Regions from separate parts of the Cupriavidus sp. MPR-AND1C genome, predicted to be linked through region 1. Evidence: riboswitches for the same ligand, from Rfam matches in the RefSeq annotation. Region 1 holds a riboswitch; the other holds the start of a gene.
What was found. A riboswitch is a leader RNA that binds a small molecule or an ion and turns the genes downstream of it on or off. The one in region 1 is predicted to bind glycine.

Region 1 (9,538 bases):
GTTCCAGCTGGTGGTCCACCGGATCAATCAGCAGCGCCTGGCGCGTGGCGGCATCGATCAGCAAATAGGTGTAGGTGGACGAGGTCTCGTCAAACAGCTGGTGGAAGGTCTGCATGGCCATGCCCGCTAGTGGGGAAACGCTACATGATAGCGCCGCCAGCGGGCGCAATCAGCCGATTGTCAGCACTTCGCTGATCTGCACCACGGGAACCGCATCGGTGTAATTGGGGATATCGAGCTGCAGCTCGTTGCCGGCGGCCTTGGCGGCGGCAACGAAGTCAGGCACGGACTCGAACAGGAAATGGCACATCACCGTGAAGGCCGGATCTGAACCCGGCGCGCCGGCGCCCAGACCGCGTTCCACCGCCACGCCGCGATAGCCCGGGTGCGCGCCAAACAGCGCGATGGCGCGCGGCATGTGGCGCTGCAGGTAGTAATCCATGTCGAACTTGCCGCCCTTGCTGTGCGGATAGAGAAAGCTGATCTTGATCATGCCGGACTCCAGTTGGATCGGATCGAATTGGGGGTAAATGCTCGGCAAGCGTAGCAGAAAGCGTGCATTCGCTTGCGCTGGCGGGGCGGCCTCAGCACTCCACGATATTCACCGCCAAGCCGCCACGCGCGGTTTCCTTGTACTTGGTCTTCATGTCGGCGCCGGTCTCGCGCATGGTCTTGATCACGGAGTCGAGCGACACATAGTGCATGCCGTCGCCGCGCAACGCCATGCGCGCCGCGTTCACGGCCTTCACCGAGGCCATGGCGTTGCGCTCGATGCAGGGAATCTGCACCAGCCCGCCGACCGGGTCGCAGGTCAGCCCGAGGTTGTGCTCCATGCCGATCTCGGCCGCGTTCTCCACCTGCTCCGGCGTGCCGCCCATCACGGCGGCCAGGGCGCCGGCGGCCATCGAGCAGGCCACGCCGACCTCGCCCTGGCAGCCGACCTCGGCGCCGGAGATCGAGGCATTAAGCTTGTAGAGCATGCCGATGGCGCCGGCTGTCAGCAGGAAGTCGATCACGCCTTGCGGGTTGGCGCCCGGCACGAAGCGGTCGTAGTAATGCAGCACGGCCGGGATGATGCCGGCGGCGCCGTTGGTGGGCGCGGTGACCACGCGGCCGCCGGCGGCGTTTTCCTCGTTGACGGCGATCGCATAGAGGTTGACCCAGTCGATTACCGAGAGCGGATCGGCCAGCGCGCGCTCGGCGTGCTCGGTGAGGTTGCGGAACAGGTCGTGGGCGCGGCGCTTGACCTTGAACGGCCCGGGCAACTCGCCGTCGGTGCGGCAGCCGCGTGCCACGCAGGCTTGCATCACGGCCCAGATCTGCAGCAGGCCGGCATTGACCTCGGCTTCGCTGCGCCACACGCATTCGTTTTCCATCATCAGCCGCGCAATGCTCTTCTTGCTGGCGGCTGCCATCTCCAGCATCGCGCGCCCGCTGCGAAACGGATGCGGCAACTGCTGGTCAGCCTCCAGGATATGCGTATTGGCTGCACCGGCGGTGATGATGAAGCCACCGCCCACCGACAGGTAACGCCCTTCACGGATGCGCTCGCCGCCGGCATTGAAGGCGTGGAACTTCATGCCGTTGGGATGCTCGGCCATGGCCTCGCGGCGGTAGAAGACGATGTGCTCCTTCTCCACGAAGGGCACGGGATGCGTGCCCAGCAGCGAGAGCGTGCGGCTGGCGCGCAGCGCGGCCAGCCGCACGTCGATGGTGTCGGGGTCGATGGTGTCGGGCGCTTCGCCCAGCAAGCCGAGGATCACGCCCTTGTCGGTGCCGTGGCCGCGGCCGGTGGCGCCGAGCGAGCCATACAGCTCCACGCGCACGCTGGCCACCTGCGGCAACAGGCCGTCGCGCGCCAGGCCCTGGGCGAACATCAGCGCGGCGCGCATCGGACCAACGGTGTGCGAGCTTGATGGGCCGATGCCCACCTTGAACAGGTCGAAGACGCTGACAGCCACGGTAGGCTCCTGGGGTTGGCTCGCGCCGGGGTCAGACCGGCGCGTCCGTGTCCTGATTGATGGGGGCGCGCCACAGCGAACCCGCCGCATCGGGCGGCGGGGGTGGCACGTCTTTCTTTATCAGCACGCTGATGGTGCCGTCGTTCTCGAGGATCGCGAAATGCACATCGGCAACGCGCTCGCACCCCGCATGGCGCAGTGCCTTGTGCAGGTCGTCGCGGGTCACGAAGGCGCGCTTCATCACGTCACCGAAGACCATGCCGTCGTGGATCAATACCTGCGGGCGCCCCTCGACGACGTTCTCGAAGCGCCGGCTGCACCAGCTCAGCCACGCCAGCACAAGGTTGGCGCCGACCAGCGTCACCGCCAGGATCAACCCGGCCGTGACGGAGTTGTCCCCGGCGTTCATGGCGTTCTGCACGGCGTTGGACAGCACCAGCAGCAGCACCAGGTCGAGCGAGGTAAGCTGCCCGATCTGACGCTTGCCGGACAGCCGCAGCAGCACCAGCAGGCTGCCGTAGACGATCAGTCCGCGCAGGACGAATTCCCACCATGGGGCGCTGAGATTCCACATGCGTGCTCCGCATTCCGGGCACGGCCGGGTGGCCGCGCATCCACACAGAGCATAGCGCGAGGGCGATGCGTCGGGGCCGCCGCAACGCGCAGCCGCCCCGGCCTCATGCCAGCTTACTCTTCGGTGTACTCGCTCATCGGCACGCAGGCGCAGAACAGGTTGCGGTCGCCGTACACGTTGTCCGCACGGCCAACGGGTGGCCAGTACTTCTGCGTGCGCAGCGCGGCCACCGGGTAGGCGGCTTCCTGGCGCGTGTACTTGTGTTCCCACACGTCGGCAGTGATCACGGCGGCGGTGTGCGGCGCATTCTTCAGCGGGTTGTCCTCGCGGTCGAAGGTGCCGTCTTCCACGCGGGCAATCTCGGCGCGGATGGCGATCATCGCGTCGATAAAGCGGTCCAGCTCGTGCAGGGCCTCGCTCTCGGTCGGCTCGATCATCAGCGTGCCCGGCACCGGGAAGCTCATGGTGGGGGCGTGGAAGCCGTAGTCCATCAGGCGCTTGGCCACGTCCTCGTTGGAGATGCCGGTGGTCTTTTGCAGCGCGCGTACGTCCAGGATGCACTCGTGCGCCACCAGGCCGTGCTGGCCAGTGTAGAGCACGGGGAAGTGCGGCGACAGGCGGCGCGCCACGTAGTTGGCGGCCAGGATGGCGTTCTCGGTGGCGGCGGTCAGGCCGGCCGAGCCCATCATGGCGATGTACATCCACGAGATCGGCAGGATGCTGGCCGAGCCGAACGGCGCGGCGGACACGCCGCCGATGCCCTGGTCGTCGCGGCGATAGCCCACGCTGTCCTGGTTGGGCAGGAAGTCAGCCAGATGCGCACCGACCGCCACCGGGCCAACGCCCGGGCCGCCACCGCCGTGGGGGATGCAGAAGGTCTTGTGCAGGTTCAGGTGGGACACGTCGCCACCGAACTGGCCCGGCGCGGCGGTGCCGACCATGGCGTTCATGTTGGCGCCGTCGACGTAGACCTGGCCGCCGTGCTTGTGCACGATGTCGCAGATCTGCTGCACGCCCTGCTCGAATACGCCGTGCGTAGACGGGTAGGTGATCATGATCGCGGCGAGGTTCTTGCTGTGCTGCTCGGCCTTCTTCGCCAGGTCTTCCAGGTCGACGTTGCCGTTCTCGTCACAGGCCACCACCACCACCTTCATGCCGGCCATCTGTGCCGACGCCGGGTTGGTGCCGTGCGCGGAGGACGGGATCAGGCAGATGTCGCGGTGGCTTTCGCCACGGCTGGCGTGGTACGCATGGATGATCAGCAGGCCGGCGTATTCGCCTTGCGAGCCGGCATTGGGCTGCAGGCTCACCGCCGCGTAGCCGGTGGCGGCGCACAGCATGGCTTCGAGCTGGTCGATCATCTCGCGGTAGCCGACCGTCTGGTCCAGCGGCGCGAACGGGTGGATCTTGCTGAATTCGGGCCACGTCACCGGGATCATCTCGCTGGTGGCGTTGAGCTTCATGGTGCACGAGCCCAGCGGGATCATGGTGCGGTCCAGCGCCAGGTCCTTGTCGGCCAGCATGCGCAGGTAGCGCAGCATTTCGTGCTCGGCGTGGTGCGTGTTGAACACCGGGTGCGTCAGGTAGGCGCTCTGGCGCGCCAGGCCGGCCGGGAACGCGTCTTGCGCGGCGGCTTCGAGTGCATCGAAGCCGGGCACCGGCTTGCCGTGGGCGAAGATTTCCAGCAGGGCGACGACGTCCTCGCGCGAGGCGGTCTCGTCCAGTGAGATGCCGATGCGGGTGGCGCCGGCGTGGCGCAGGTTGATGCCCCGCGCGGTGGCCGAGGCGTGGAGGGCTTCGGTGTTGAAGCCGGTTTCCAGCGTCAGCGTATCGAAGAAGGTGGCGTTGGTGCGCGCGTAGCCCAGTTGCTCCAGGCCGCCGGCCAGCGTGGCCGTCAGGCGGTGCACGCGCTGGGCGATGCGCTTGAGGCCTTGCGGGCCGTGGTACACGGCGTACATCGAGGCCATCACGGCCAGCAGCACCTGTGCCGTACAGATGTTCGACGTCGCTTTTTCGCGGCGGATATGCTGCTCGCGCGTTTGCAGGGCCAGGCGATACGCCTTGTTGCCTTGCGCGTCGATGGTCACGCCCACCAGGCGGCCGGGCATGGAGCGCTTGAAGGCATCCTTGACCGCCATGTAGCCGGCGTGCGGGCCGCCAAAGCCGAGCGGCACGCCAAAGCGTTGCGAGTTGCCCACCGCCACGTCGGCGCCCCACTCTCCGGGCGCGGCGATCAGGGTCAGCGCCAGCAGGTCGGCGGCAGCCACCACCAGTCCACCAGCGGCGTGCACCGCGTCGGCGATGGCACGGTAGTCCGCCACATCGCCGTTCACGCCGGGGTACTGCAGCAGCACGCCGAAGGCATGGGCACCGGCCGCTTCGGCAGCGGGGCCAACCTTGACTTCGATGCCCAGCGGCAGCGCGCGGGTGCGTACCACTTCCAGCGTTTGCGGCAGCACGTCGTCCGCGACATAGAAAGTGGTGGAGGCGTGCTTGTTGACGCGCTGCAGCAGCGTCATGGCCTCGGCGGCCGCCGTGCCTTCATCCAGCATCGACGCATTGGCGATGTCCAGGCCGGTCAGGTCGGTCACCATCTGCTGGAAGTTCAGCATGGCTTCCAGGCGGCCCTGGGAAATTTCGGGCTGGTAGGGCGTGTAGGCGGTGTACCAGGCCGGGTTCTCGAAGATATTGCGCAGCACCACGCCCGGGGTCAGCGTGTTGTAGTAGCCCTGGCCGATAAAGCTCTTGAGCACGCGGTTCTTGCTGGCCAGGCCACGCAGCTTGGCCAGCGCGGCTTCTTCGGTCAGCGGCGCGGTGAACTCGCCCAGCGGCATGCCGTCGCGGCGGCGGATGGCGGCGGGGATGACGGCGTCGATCAGCGCGGCGCGGTTGTCATAGCCCAGCACCTTGAGCATGTGCTGTTGTTCGGCGGCGTCGGGGCCGATATGGCGGGAGGCGAAGGCGTCGCGCGCCTCCAGTTCGGCCAGCGTGGGCCGGGCAACTTGGGCGGCAGTCATGGGCAAAGGGGCGTTCATGGCAAGAATCTCGTGGGAGCGGTGCGGCGGGTGGTCGGCCCGGTCCGCGTCGCGGCAGTCTTTATCCGTCATTCCCGTGGCGCGGGAATGACGATCTGGCATCAGGCGCCGACGTTGGCCTTATAGGCGTCGGCCGACATCAGGCCGTTCACGTCGTCGCTGTTGGCCGGCTTGAGCTTGAACAGCCAGGCGTCGAAGGCGTCGGCATTGACGCTTTCCGGCGCGGCCGCGGCGGCGTCGTTGATGGCGATCACTTCGCCTGCCACCGGCGCGTAGATGTCGGACGCGGCCTTGACCGATTCCACCACGGCCAGCGCGTCGCCGGCGCCGACCGACTTGCCCACTTCCGGCAGTTCCAGGAAGACGATGTCGCCCAGCGCGTCCTGCGCGTGGTCGGTGATGCCGATGGTCAGCGTGCCGTCGGCTTCGACGCGCACCCACTCATGGGACTCGGTGTATTTCAGGTCGGCGGGGAAATTCATGGGATTGCTCCAGATTCAATTTGTTATTCAGCGCCAGCCGGGGGGATGTCGAAGTTCGACGGGGTAACCGCCGGCGGGCGCGCTGTGACCGGTGCGAGCGTTTCAGCTCACGAGTGCCTTGCCATTGCGCACAAACGGCAGTTTAACCACAGTCGCGGCGAGTTTGCGGTCGCGGATCTCGACCTGCACCTCGGCGCCGAGCGCAACGTCGAGCGGCAGGCGGGCAAAAGCGATGGACTGGGACAGCGAGGGGCTGAAGGTGCCACTGGTGATTTCGCCTTCGCCAGCAGGGGTGATGACCTTCTGGTGGGCGCGCAGCACGCCGCCCGCTTTTCCGTTGGCCGGGCGCAGGATCAGCCCGACGAACTGCTGGGTCTTGCCGCCAGCGACCAGGGCCGCCTTGCCGGTGAAGTCGCGTTCGCTTTGCAAGTCCACGGTCCAGGCCAGGCCGGCGTTGAGCGGCGAGGTGTGGATATCCATGTCCTGGCCGTACAGGTTCATGCCGGCCTCCAGGCGCAGCGTGTCGCGCGCGCCCAAGCCCGCCGGGCGCACGCCCTCGGCGATCAGCTTTTCCCACAGGCCGGCCACGTTCTCGGCTGGCACCACCAGCTCGAACCCGTCTTCGCCGGTATAGCCGGTGCGTGCCACCATGACTTCGCCAAGGGCGGGGTCCTGCACCACGACGGCGTTGAACGGCTTCAGGGCTTCGCTGGGTTGTGTCGAGGGGAAGGCGTTCCACACCTTGGCGCGGGCATTCGGGCCCTGCACCGCGACGATCGCCAGCGGAGCCACGCCGTCGGGCGCATTGTCGCCGCGGCGCGGCGTGATGCGCACGCCGCTATTGGTGGCGGCGTTGCGCGCGGCGATCCATTCGATATCGTTGTTGGCGGTGCCAGCATTCACCACCAGGCGGAAGTGGTCCTCGGCGAAGAAATAGACGATCAGGTCGTCGATGACGCCACCCTTCTCGTCCAGCATGCAGGAGTACAGCGCCTTGCCCGGCGTTTGCAGCTTGTCCACATTGTTGGCCAGCAGGCCACGCAGGAAGGCACGCACATGCTCGCCATTGAGATCGACCACGCACATGTGGGAGACGTCGAACATGCCGGCATCCGTGCGCACGGCGTGATGTTCCTCGATCTGGGAGCCGTAGTTGACCGGCATGTCCCAGCCGCCGAAGTCGACCATGCGGGCGCTGAGGGCGCGGTGGATAGCGTTGAGGGGCGTGGCCTGGAGCGTCATGGAATCCTCGGGGGAAGGCAAATCTCGGTTCGAAAACAAAAAAAGGGCCATCCGCCGCAGGATTCGGCGCGCCATAGCGCTGCCAGATCCGCTGCGGCGGATGACCCCTCTGTCCTCGATACCTGAGAGATTACAAGGCGGATTCCATTTACCGGAAACCCAAGCCTTGCGCGCCCCTTCGGTGGGCACGCTCACCAAGGCTGTCGACGGAATCGATCAGTGGCGGGTGCCGCTCTCCAGAGTACGGCGTGCATCGTGTGCATGTTGCAAGCCGATCCAACCAGTCCATGGTGCCTGAGAGTTTTCGGGTGATACCCCTTCGGCGGCGCAAGATCTGCGCGCTCTCCCGGTCGGATGGCGCGACTCTACAGCCAGCCTCGGGGGCTTGTCAACGCGCTCGCGCGCCAGCCCGGGCGCAGCCGCTGGCCGGCTGGCCGGCGTGTTAACATCTGCGGCTCCGATGGCTTTTGCTGTGCTGCAGGCTTCACCCGTGGCCTTGGCCGCGCCAGTGCATGTGCTGCTTTTGCCATGCGCAAAAGCCCGCGCCCGCCTTGCCGGCCATCCCGCCACCCAGCACCACCACCAGCCCTCGCATGACCCACGGACTCAATCCTGCCCAATCCGAAGCCGTTCGCTACCTCGACGGCCCCTGCCTGGTGCTCGCCGGCGCTGGCTCGGGCAAGACCCGGGTGATCACGCAGAAGATCGCGCACCTGATCGAGGACAAGGGCTTCCAGCCCAAGCACATCGCCGCGGTGACCTTCACCAACAAGGCCGCCAAGGAGATGCAGGAGCGCATCGCCAAGCTGATGGAAGGCAAGACCACGCGCGAGGGCAAGCGCATCCCCATCAAGCAGATCACGGTGAGCACCTTCCACTCGCTGGGCGTGCAGATCCTGCGCGCCGAGGCCGAGCACGTGGGCCTGAAGCCGCGCTTTTCCATCATGGACTCGGACGATTGCTTTGGCATGGTGCAGGAGCAGCTCGCCTCCACCGACAAGAAGCTGATCCGCAGCGTGCAGAGCACCATCTCGCTGTGGAAGAACGGCATGGTCGATCCCGAGACCGCCATCGCCCAGGCCGACAACCCCGACGATCACCAGGCGGCGCTGATCTACCGCAACTACGTGGCTACGCTGCATGCCTACCAGGCGGTGGACTTCGACGACCTGATCCGCCTGCCGGCAGAGCTGTTCGCGCGCAACGAAGAGGTGCGCCTGCGCTGGCAGAACCGGCTGCGCTACTTCCTGGTGGACGAGTACCAGGACACCAACGCCTGCCAGTACCAGCTGCTCAAGCAGCTCGCCGGCGGCTCGCACCTGCGCGCACCGGCCTTCACCGCGGTGGGCGACGACGACCAGGCCATCTACGGCTGGCGCGGCGCCACGCTGGACAACCTCAAGCTGCTGCAGACCGATTTCCCCGACCTGAAGGTGGTCAAGCTGGAGCAGAACTACCGCTCCACCGTGCGCATCCTGGAGGCGGCCAATGCGGTCATCTCCAACAATCCCAAGCTGTTCGACAAGAAGCTGTGGAGCGAGCACGGCATGGGCGACCCCATTGCCGTCAACCCAATGAACGATGAGGAGCACGAGGCGGAGTCGGTCGTATTCCGCTTGTCGGCCCACAAGTTCGAGCGGCGCGCGCAGTTCCGCGACTACGCCATCCTGTATCGCGGCAACCACCAGGCGCGGCTGTTCGAGCAGATCCTGCGCCGCGAGCGCATTCCCTATGTGCTCTCGGGCGGGCAGAGCTTCTTTGACAAGGCCGAGATCAAGGACATCTGCGCCTACCTGCGCCTGATCGCCAACCCGGAGGACGATCCCGCCTTCATCCGCGCCATCACCACGCCCAAGCGCGGCGTGGGCAACACCACGCTGGAAGTGCTTGGCACCTTCGCCGGCCAGGCCAAGGTGTCGTTGTTCGAGGCGGCCATGATGGGCGGCATCGAAGGCAAGCTCCAGCCGCGCCAGCTGGAGCCGCTGCGGGTGTTCTGCGAGGCCATGGTGCGCCTGGCCGGGCGCGCGGCCAGCGATCCCGCCACCCAGGTGCTCGACGACATGATGGAAGGCATCCACTACGAGGCCTACCTGTACGACACCTTCGATGAGCGCCAGGCCCAGTCGCGCTGGACCAACACGCTGGAGTTCCTCGACTGGCTCAAGCGCAAGGGCACCAAGCCCGAGGCGACGGGCGAGGGCGAGGAGGCCACCGGCTTCGACACCGCCGATGGTTTCGGCGACG
Region 2 (9,538 bases), on a different contig from region 1:
ACGCGGAACGCGCGCAGCAGCATCAGGCCACGTTCGAGCGACTGACTGCCTTCGGTCTGCCGCGTGAACCGGCCGGTACTGTGCGTGAGTTCGCGGCTCGAAGGCGGTTTGGCGCGCGAGTCCGGGTGGGAGCCGAGGCCGGAAGCCGGGTTGGAAGCGGGGTCGGAACAGGGGTGCGGATCAGGCATGTGGTTGGCCGCAGGCCCGCCAATCCAGCATCGGGGCGCTGCAAGTAATTTCGGTATCCGAAATTGTAGTGTAGCGCGGGGATCCGCATCGGCGAATACTGGGTGCCTTTCCACCCTCCCGGAGCCCTTCGCCATGACCTCGGCATCCACCCCCGAAATCGTCCTGACGCGCGACCAGCATGTTGCGCAGATCGAGATATCCCGCCCGCCCCATAACTTTGTCGACGCCGATGTCATGCGCCGGCTGGCTGAAACGCTGCTGCAACTCGACGAGGACGATAGCTGTCGCGCCGTTGTGCTGTCGTCTGGCGTGGGCGCCTTCTGCGCCGGGGCCGATTTCAGCGGCGCCGGCCAGGGCAGTGTCTCGCGCGACCCATCGGCCTTCTACGCACAGGCCATGAAGCTCTACCGCAACCGCAAGCCCATCGTGGCGGCGGTTGCGGGTGCCGCGATCGGCGCGGGGCTGGGACTGGCGCTGGTGGCGGATTTCCGCATCACATGCCGCGAAGCGCGCTTCAGCGCCAGCTTCAACAGGCTCGGCTTCCATCCCGGTTTTGGGATGAGCGTGACGCTGCCGCGCCTGGTCGGCGAGCAGCAGGCTGCGCTGCTGTTGTACACGGGCAGGCGCATCGACGGCGAAGAAGCGGTGCGCATCGGGCTGGCCGACGAACTGGTGGCGCAGGCCGAGGTGCGTGCCCGCGCGCTGGCGCTCGCGCACGATATCGCGGCCTCGGCGCCACTGGCCGTGGAAAGCACACGCGAGACGCTGCGCCTGGGGCTGGCCGACCGCATCGTGGCGGCCAACCAGCGTGAACTGGCCATCCAGCGCGTGCAGTTCGCCACCGCGGATTTCCGCGAAGGCGTGGCGGCGATGGCCGAGCGCCGCGTGCCCGTCTTCCAGCGCCGCTGAGGGGGCCGCATGCCACATCAGAAACCCGTCTGCGCGGGCCCGCTTGAGGGAATTCGCGTACTCGACCTGACTTCGGTGGTGCTGGGCCCCCTGGCCACGCAATCTCTGGCCGACCTGGGCGCGGACGTCATCAAGATCGAAGGGCCGGAGGGCGACCTCATGCGCGCCAACGGCGTATCGCGCAACGCCGGCATGAGTTCGATCTACCTGGCGCTCAACCGCAACAAGCGCTCGGTGGTGCTGGACCTGAAGACACCTGCAGGCGCGGCTGCGCTGCGCCGCCTGATCGCCGGCGCCGATGTGCTGATCCACAACATGCGCGTGGCCGCCATCGAGCGGCTGGGCTTTGGCTACGGCGCGGTGGCAGCGTTGAACCCGCGCATCGTCTACTGCGTGGCCACCGGCTTTGGCCAGGACGGCCCGCACCGCGACAAGCCGGCCTTCGACGACATCATCCAGGCCGCTTGCGGGCTGGTGTCGCTGGGTTCCGTCGCCGGCAGCCGGCCCGAGTACGTGCCTAGCCTGATCGCCGACAAGACCACCGGGATGGCGCTGGCCAACGCGGTGATGGCCGCGCTGCTGCACCGCGAGCGCCACGGCAGCGGGCAAGCGGTGGAAGTACCGATGCTGGAAACCATGGCCAGCTTCGTGATGGCCGAGCACCTGGCGGGGTTGACCTTCGAGCCCGCCACCGGCGCGGCCGGCTATGCGCGCCTGCTGCAGGGCGGGCGGCGGCCGGCGCAGACTGCGGACGGCTGGATCTGCGCGCTACCGTACACGGACCGCCACTGGAAGGCCTTTTTCCACGCCGTGGGCCGCGATGACCTGGGTGACAAGTACAACATCGCCAGCCGCGCGCAGCGCAACGCCCATATCCGCGCGCTTTACCAGCACCTCGCGGAAATCACGCCGACCCGTACCACAAAGGCGTGGATGGCGCTGTTCGAGACGCTGGATATCCCCGCCACGCCGATCTATGCGCCGGACGAATTGCCGACGCATCCGCACCTGGAGGCGGTCGGGCTGTTCCAGCAGACCGAGCATCCCACCGAGGGCCCGTTGCGCGAGATGCGGCCCACGGCGCGCTTCTCCGCCACGCCGCTGTCGCTGCGCCGGCACGCGCCCACGCTGGGCGAGCACACCGATGAAGTGCTGCGCGAAGCCGGACTAGCCCCTGAAGACATCGCCCGGGTGACGGGCGGCCGGGACGCCGCCTGAAGCGGCACGCAAACAATCAAGGAGATATTGCATGAACTTCGTACTGGAAGACGAGCACCAGATGCTCAAGGATCTGGTGGCGCGCTTTGTGCGTGAGCAGTTGATCCCGCTCGAAGCGGGCGTGCTGGCCCGCGAGGCAGAGGGCGGCCAGCTTACGCTGTTGCCGCAGGAGCAGGACAAGCTGGACGGACTCTCGCGTGAGCTGGGCCTGTGGGGCCTGGATGCGCCGGCCGAGATGGGCGGCGCCGACTTGCCAGTGGTGGCCATGGTCGGCGTCAACGAGGAGCTGGGCAAGACCGTCACCCCCTACGACCTGCCGCCCGATTCACCGAACCTGCGCATGCTGCTCAAGACCGCCGACGCGGCCCAGCGAGCGCGCTACCTGGAACCGTACGCGCGCGGCGAGACCATCTCCGCCATCGCCATTTCCGAACCCGGTGCCGGCGGCGACCCGGCCATGATGACCACCCGTGCCGAACGCGACGGCGACGACTGGGTGCTCAACGGCCGCAAGATCTGGATCAGCCGCGCTGCCCGCGCCGACTGGACCATCGTGATGGCCGTGACCGACAAGGCGCGCGGCGCCCGCGGCGGCATCTCCGCGTTTCTGGTCGACCGTGGCACGCCCGGCTTCAAGGTGGAACGGCGCATCCCCATGATCGGCGGCGCCTCCACCTACGAGGTGGTGCTGGAGGACTGCCGCGTTGCGCACACGCAGCTGCTCGGCGTGCAAGGCCAGGGCTTCGCGCCGATGCAGGCACGGCTTTCCAGCCGGCGCGTGCAGATGGCGGCCTGGTGCATTGGCCGCGCCCAGCGCGCGCTGGACATGCTGTGCGAGTACGCGCCGCAGCGCCGGACCTTCGGCGCCGCGCTGGCGGACCGGCAGGCAATCCAGTGGTGGGTGGCCGATGCCGCCACCCGCATCCACGCCTGTCGCCTGATGACTTACGAGGCCGCGGCACGCATTGACGCCGGCGACGAGGCGCGTACCCAGGTCTCGATGATCAAGGTATTCGCCACCGAGATGGCCTGGGACGTGATCGACCATGCCATGCAGGCCTTTGGCGCGATGGGCATGACCAAGGAAATGCCGTTGCAGCAGATGGCCAACGAGACGCGGTTGATGCGCATCTACGAAGGCCCGTCCGAAGTGCACCGATGGGTTATCGCGCGGGATCTGCTTGGCCTCAAGCGTTAGCCCGCCGCCAAAGCGAATCACTGAACCACGGAATCACAGACGCACCCGCACTGGCGGAACCCACTGCCAGGCGCAAGACCAAGGAGACAACATGACCCGAACCGTGAACGGTTCCCGGCGCCGCTTCGCCATCCTGGGCGGCACCGCCGTCGCAGCGAGCCTGGCAGGCGCGCCGTTCGTCGCGCTGGCGCAGCCGCAGGCATTTCCCACCCGGCCGATCCGCTTTATCGTGCCGTTCCCGTCAGGCAGCGGTACCGACATGACCGCCCGCATGTTCGCCAAGAAGATCGGCGAGCTGACGGGGCAGGGCGTGGTGGTGGAGAACAAGCCGGGTGGCAACGGCTTTATCGGCGTGCAGACGCTGCTCAGCGCGCCGGCCGACGGATACACGGTGTTTATCGGCAGCAACTCCACGCTGTCCACCAATGCCGCCACCTTCCGCAAGCTGCCTTACGATCCGCTGACCGACTTCACGCCCATCACGCTGCTGTCGCGTGGGCCATGCCTGATCATCGTACCGGCCAGCTCGCCGTACCACACGCTCAGGGCGCTGGTGGAGGACGCGCGCAAGCGGCCCGGCGCGCTCAACTACGGCACCGGCTCGGTGTCGTACACCCTGTACAGCGAATGGCTGAACGAGCAAAGCCGCATGAAGACCACCGGCGTGCCCTACAAGGGCGCGGGCGACGCGATCAACGGCGTGATGGCCGCCAACGTGGACTTCGCCGTGGTGGATGCCAGCGGCGCGATTGAGCTGGTCAAGGGCGGCAAGGTGCGCGCGCTGGCTTACACCGCGCCCCAGCGCTCGCCGCTACTGCCGGGCGTGCCGAGCGCGGCCGAAGCCGGCGTGCCGGACTTCCTGGCCTATAACTGGGTGGCAGCGGCGGTCTCCGCCAGGACACCTGCGCCCATTGCGCAACGCCTTGGCGAACTGTTCGCCCAAGCCGGCGCCGCCGATGACGTCAAGGAGTACTACCAGCGCCAGTCCACCTCGCTGATCCTGTCCACGCCGGCAGAACTTCGCGACTACCAGAAGGACGAGATCGCGCGCTGGAAGCGGCTGGCGGCGATCGCGAAGATCGAGCTGCAGTAAAGAGTGCGCGGAGACGATGGCGGACACCAGATCCGTTGTCATCGGGTCGCCACCAGAAAGCCGGCGCACGCCGGCAGCCCCCCCTCGCAGAAGTCCGCATTGCGCTCGGTGGCCATGGCCACCGAGCCGCCGCCGATATCGCGGCGGCTGTGCGCTCGCCAAGGCTGCGAGTCTCGCGTGGCCCGATGTCCGTGGGGCATCGCCAGGTTCTTCGAAATATCAATCAATAAAATTGAATAAGTTATCCGACGAATTCATCACATCGTCGGCCGGCGCTGCCATAAAGTTCAACCCATGGACGGATCGACGCCAAAGACGACGTTCTAAATAATTCAACCAGATAGCCAGATAGCCAAACAGCCAAAGAGAGAGAAATCATGACCAACGCCAAGCTCGAAGTCCTGACCCCGCAAAACAGCCAGCTGATTTTCATCGACCACCAGCCGCAGATGGCCTTCGGCGTGCAGTCGATGGACCGCCAGGCGATGAAGAACAACGCGGTGGGTTTGGCCAAGGCAGCCAGGATCTTCAATATCCCCACCACCATCACCACGGTGGAGAGCGAGTCTTTCTCCGGCTATACCTACCCCGAGCTGCTTGACGTATTCCCCGGCCAGCAGACGCTGGAGCGCACCTCGATGAACTCGTGGGACGACCAGAAGGTGCGCGACGCGCTGGCCGCTAACGGCCGCAAGAAGATCATCGTGGCCGGCCTGTGGACCGAGGTCTGCAACACCACCTTCGCGCTGTCCGCGATGCACGACAGCGACTACGAGATCTACATGGTGGCCGACGCCTCCGGCGGCACCAGCAAGGAAGCGCACGACTACGCCATGCAGCGCATGGTGCAGGCCGGCGTGGTGCCGGTAACCTGGCAGCAGGTGCTGCTCGAATGGCAGCGTGACTGGGCGCGCCGCGACAGCTATGACGCCGTGATGAAGCTGGTCAAGGAACACTCGGGCGCCTACGGCATGGGCGTGGACTATGCCTACACCATGGTGCACAAGGCCGCGCAGCGCACCGCCACGCCGCACGAGTCGATCGCCCCGGTTCCGGCCCGCTGAGATTCGCGCGCTGAACCCGCAGGAAACTTCCCCAGGCAGTCAGACTAGTGCTACAGTTCCAAGCCATGCCGCCTGGTACTGCCGGGCGGCATCATGCAAAGTTGATATCGGGAGAGACTGCCTGGCCAAGCGCCGGGCGGCGCCGAAGGAGCAACCGCCCCGGAAACTCTCAGGCAAAAGGACCGGTATCACGTTTGAACTCTGAAGAACCCCGGCGCTCGTCAGCCGGCGGTACCGAAGGAGCAAGCGATCCCCGCCACCCCCAAAGTGGCGTATCGTGAATCTCTCAGGTCAAGGACAGAGGGGGCGTCTTTTGCGCATGCCGCGCAAGAGGCCCCCATCCGACGTCCTGGAACCATAGAGATGAAGACAATCGCCGTTATCGGTGGTGGCATCACCGGCGTGACCACTGCCTACGCGCTCGCCAAGCGCGGTTTCTCGGTCACCCTGCTCGAAAAACACCGCTATGCCGCCATGGAAACCTCGTTCGCCAACGGCGGCCAGCTTTCCGCTTCCAACGCTGAAGTCTGGACCCACTGGTCCACCATCCTCAAGGGCATCAAGTGGATGCTCAAGAGCGATGCGCCGCTGCTGGTCAACCCGCGCCCCAGCTGGCACAAGCTGTCCTGGTTCGCCGAGTTCATCGCCGCCATTCCCCACTACCGCAAGAACACCATCGAGACCACGCGCCTGGCGATTGCCGCGCGTGACCACCTGTTCTCCTGGGCGGCGGCCGAAGGCATCGATTTCGACCTGAAGAAGGAAGGCATCCTCCATATCTATCGCGACAAGGCGGGCTTCGAGCACGCCGGCAGGGTGTCGAAGCTGCTGGCCGAGGGCGGTCTTGCGCGCCACGCCGTCACGCCGGAAGAAATGCGCGCCATCGAGCCGACCCTGGCCGGGCAGTACTACGGTGGTTATTTCACCCAGAGCGACTCCACCGGCGACATCCACAAGTTCACCAGCGGCATGGCCGCGGCCATCGACCGCCTGGGCGTGCGTTGCCTGTACAACCAGGATGTCCAGTCGGTCAGCACCGATGGCCGGCAGGTCACCATCGTCAGCGGCGACGGCCGGCAGGCCGAATCGCGCGTGTTCGACGGCGTGGTCGTCTGTGCCGGCACTGCCAGCCGGGCGCTGGCGGCCAGCCTTGGCGATCGCGTCAACATCTATCCGGTCAAGGGCTATTCGATCACCGTCAACCTGAACGACGCGCAAAGCCAGGCGGCCGCGCCCGTCGTGAGCCTGCTTGACGACGAGACCAAGCTGGTCACCAGCCGCCTGGGCGTTGACCGCTTCCGCGTGGCGGGCACGGCGGAGTTCAACGGCTATAACCGCGACATCCGCGCCGACCGTATCCGTCCGCTGGTGGAGTGGGTCAACCAGTGCTTCCCCGGTGTCAGCACGCGCAGCGTGGTGCCCTGGGCCGGCCTGCGGCCGATGATGCCTACCATGCTGCCGCGCGTGGGCCGGGGCCGTGCGTCCTGCGTGTTCTACAACACCGGCCACGGCCACCTGGGATGGACGCTGTCGGCGGTCACCGCGGACATGATCGGCGATGTGGTGCAGCAAGCCATGGGCGCCAGGCGTGCGCATGGCGTGCAGGAACCGGTGGCGCTGGTGACCCCGTAAGGGGCCGGCAGGGCGCGTTACGCGCCAAGCGCGGCCATATTCTCCACCCGCAAGGTCTGCGGGACCGACAGCGAGATATCGGCCGCGCGCAGCCGCTTCAGTATCTCGAACAGCAGGTCGCTCTTGGTCGCGGTGGCGATTCGCGGGCTGCCTACGTAGCCCGTCACGCTAAGCGTGATCCCGTTCGGCGCCAGCTGGCTGAACGTGACGGATGGCGCGGGCTTGTCGAGGATCGCCTCATTTTCCCGATAGGAGTCGAGCAGCAGTTCGCGCACCTGTTCAGGATCGATGTTCAACGGGAAGGTGAGCAGCAGCGTGGCGACGCCTTGCGTGCTGTTGCTCATCGTCACGTTGCGCAGGTTCTGCGAGATCAGCTGCGAGTTGGGCACGATCACGGTCGAGCGGTCGCCCAGCAGGATCTCTGTTGCGCGCACGTTGATGCGCTTGATGTCGCCTTCCACGCCGCCGATGCTCACCATGTCGCCGACCTTCACCGGGCGCTCGGTCAGCAGGATGAGCCCAGACACGAAATTCTTGACGATCTCCTGCAGGCCGAAGCCGATGCCCACGGACAGCGCGCTGACGATCCAGGCCAGGTTTTCCCATCTGACGCCCAGCAGCGACAGCGTCAGCAACACGATCAGCACATAGCCGATGTTGCTGAACAGCGTGATGAGCGATGCGCGCAGGCCCGCTTCCATGCAGACCTTCGGCAGGAGTTCCGCGTCCAGCCAGCGCCGCACCGAGCGCAGCAGGCAGGTGCCGACCGAGAGCGCGATGACCGCGTTCAGGATGCGCTCGGGCATGATGTTGAGGCTGCGCAGCCGCTCGCCGCCGAGCATCGTCAGCAGGCTGTTGAGCAGGTCGCTCGGCGTGGTGCCGAAGCCGCCGGTCAGCAGCGCGATGACGGCCACCAGGAGCAACAGGCTGGTGCCGATCCCCGAGAGCACCGTCGACGCCTGCGCGAGATGGCTGTCCCCGAGTCCGAACAACTGCTTGATGACCTTGCCGCTTGGATGGTGCGCGCTGAACACGCTTTCGCAGACGTCGCGGGTCAGTTGCGTCAACAGGTACAGGCTGCACAGGACGATGTCGATCCAGACAAGCTCGTAGGTCAGGAAGCGCGCGAACGTGATGTAGCCGATCAGCAGCGCCATCAGCGAGGCGACGACCGTCACCGTTACGCCAGCGTGGATCAGGCCGGCGAAGGTGGAGCGCGCTTCAGGCCGCTCGCCTGCCGCGGCGAGCTTCGTGCGCACACGGTTGGCGCGCAGCAGCGCCGCGCCGATTGTCAGTACCACCACAAGCGATACCAGGCCGCGGCCTAGCAAGGTCACCTGCAGGCTTGTGTCCGCGGTCCGGTTGAGTTGCTCGAGCGTGCCGGCGATCAGCAGCAGGCCCGCGAGGACACTTGGGAAAGGACGCATCGCCAGCGCGACCTTGTCGGCGAGCGCCGGCACGCGCCATGAGGGATGGTGCGTGCACAGCAATGCCCGTCCCAGGCCCGCGATCAGCGCGCTCGTCAGCGTCAGCTTGCCGAGTTCGCTGATCAGGTCCTGCACCTGAGCTGGCAGTTCGCCCGGCGGGACGAAAGCAAAACACACAACCTGCACCGCGATGGCGGTCGCCGCAACCGTCGCGAGTACCGTGGCAAGCGCGAGCGCGCTGCGCCGCAGCCGGCTCTCGGGCAAGCGCGTCAGGCAGAACCATGCCAGCGCCCGCTCGATCAGCCGTCGGCCGATGGTCCAGACGCCGATCGCAAGCAGCAGAAGCAGGGCGGTGACCGTCTGCCGCCCGGGCTGCCAGGCCATGCCCCACAACGGGGTGACTTGCCCCATGAACGCGCTCAGCCGCTGCTGGTCCTCCTGGCTCGGCGCGAACAACGGCTCCCAGAATGCCGTGCCGAGAATGCTGGCCGACCGCAGCGCGAGCTGGTTCTTCAAGCGGCTGCGCTGCAGCTTGGCGATCTGCTCGCTCAGGTTGGTGACATTGCCCTTGACCTCGGCCGCTTGCTTCAGTCCGCTGTCCAGTTGGGCCTTGCGCGCGTTCAGGTCCGCCCGCTGCTGTGCGACAGCAGCCGCCTCTGGCGTGGTGCCGGCGGCGGGCGGCGGCCCGAGCACGTCGAGCTGTGCCTGCAACTGCGCGCGCTGGGGCGTGAGCGCCGCGCTCAGCTTGTCGACGTCGCTTGCCAACTGGTGGATGGCGTCATCCAGCCCTTCGAGCTGCGTGCCGCTG

Region 2: it holds a riboswitch for glycine, as region 1 does, so the genes downstream of both, AC1RWI_RS26250 (D-amino acid dehydrogenase) here and gcvT (glycine cleavage system aminomethyltransferase GcvT) in region 1, are expected to answer to the same signal.

What each region holds. Positions count from the first base shown of each region.
Region 1 covers NZ_JBXASU010000023.1:81,716-91,253, forward strand. Annotated here, with positions in the region: gene AC1RWI_RS15235 (MBL fold metallo-hydrolase) at 1-115, opposite strand, end outside; gene AC1RWI_RS15240 (EthD family reductase) at 170-493, opposite strand; gene AC1RWI_RS15245 (L-serine ammonia-lyase) at 585-1,961, opposite strand; gene AC1RWI_RS15250 (DUF421 domain-containing protein) at 1,993-2,535, opposite strand; gene gcvP (aminomethyl-transferring glycine dehydrogenase) at 2,649-5,570, opposite strand; gene gcvH (glycine cleavage system protein GcvH) at 5,672-6,052, opposite strand; gene gcvT (glycine cleavage system aminomethyltransferase GcvT) at 6,155-7,294, opposite strand; glycine riboswitch at 7,394-7,544, opposite strand; glycine riboswitch at 7,566-7,653, opposite strand; gene AC1RWI_RS15270 (UvrD-helicase domain-containing protein) at 7,888-9,538, shown strand, end outside.
Region 2 covers NZ_JBXASU010000060.1:18,890-28,427, reverse strand. Annotated here, with positions in the region: gene AC1RWI_RS26280 (IclR family transcriptional regulator) at 1-188, opposite strand, end outside; gene AC1RWI_RS26275 (enoyl-CoA hydratase/isomerase family protein) at 322-1,098, shown strand; gene AC1RWI_RS26270 (CaiB/BaiF CoA transferase family protein) at 1,108-2,316, shown strand; gene AC1RWI_RS26265 (acyl-CoA dehydrogenase family protein) at 2,348-3,514, shown strand; gene AC1RWI_RS26260 (Bug family tripartite tricarboxylate transporter substrate binding protein) at 3,606-4,607, shown strand; gene AC1RWI_RS26255 (hydrolase) at 4,985-5,671, shown strand; glycine riboswitch at 5,770-5,866, shown strand; gene AC1RWI_RS26250 (D-amino acid dehydrogenase) at 6,035-7,303, shown strand; gene AC1RWI_RS26245 (DUF3772 domain-containing protein) at 7,321-9,538, opposite strand, start outside.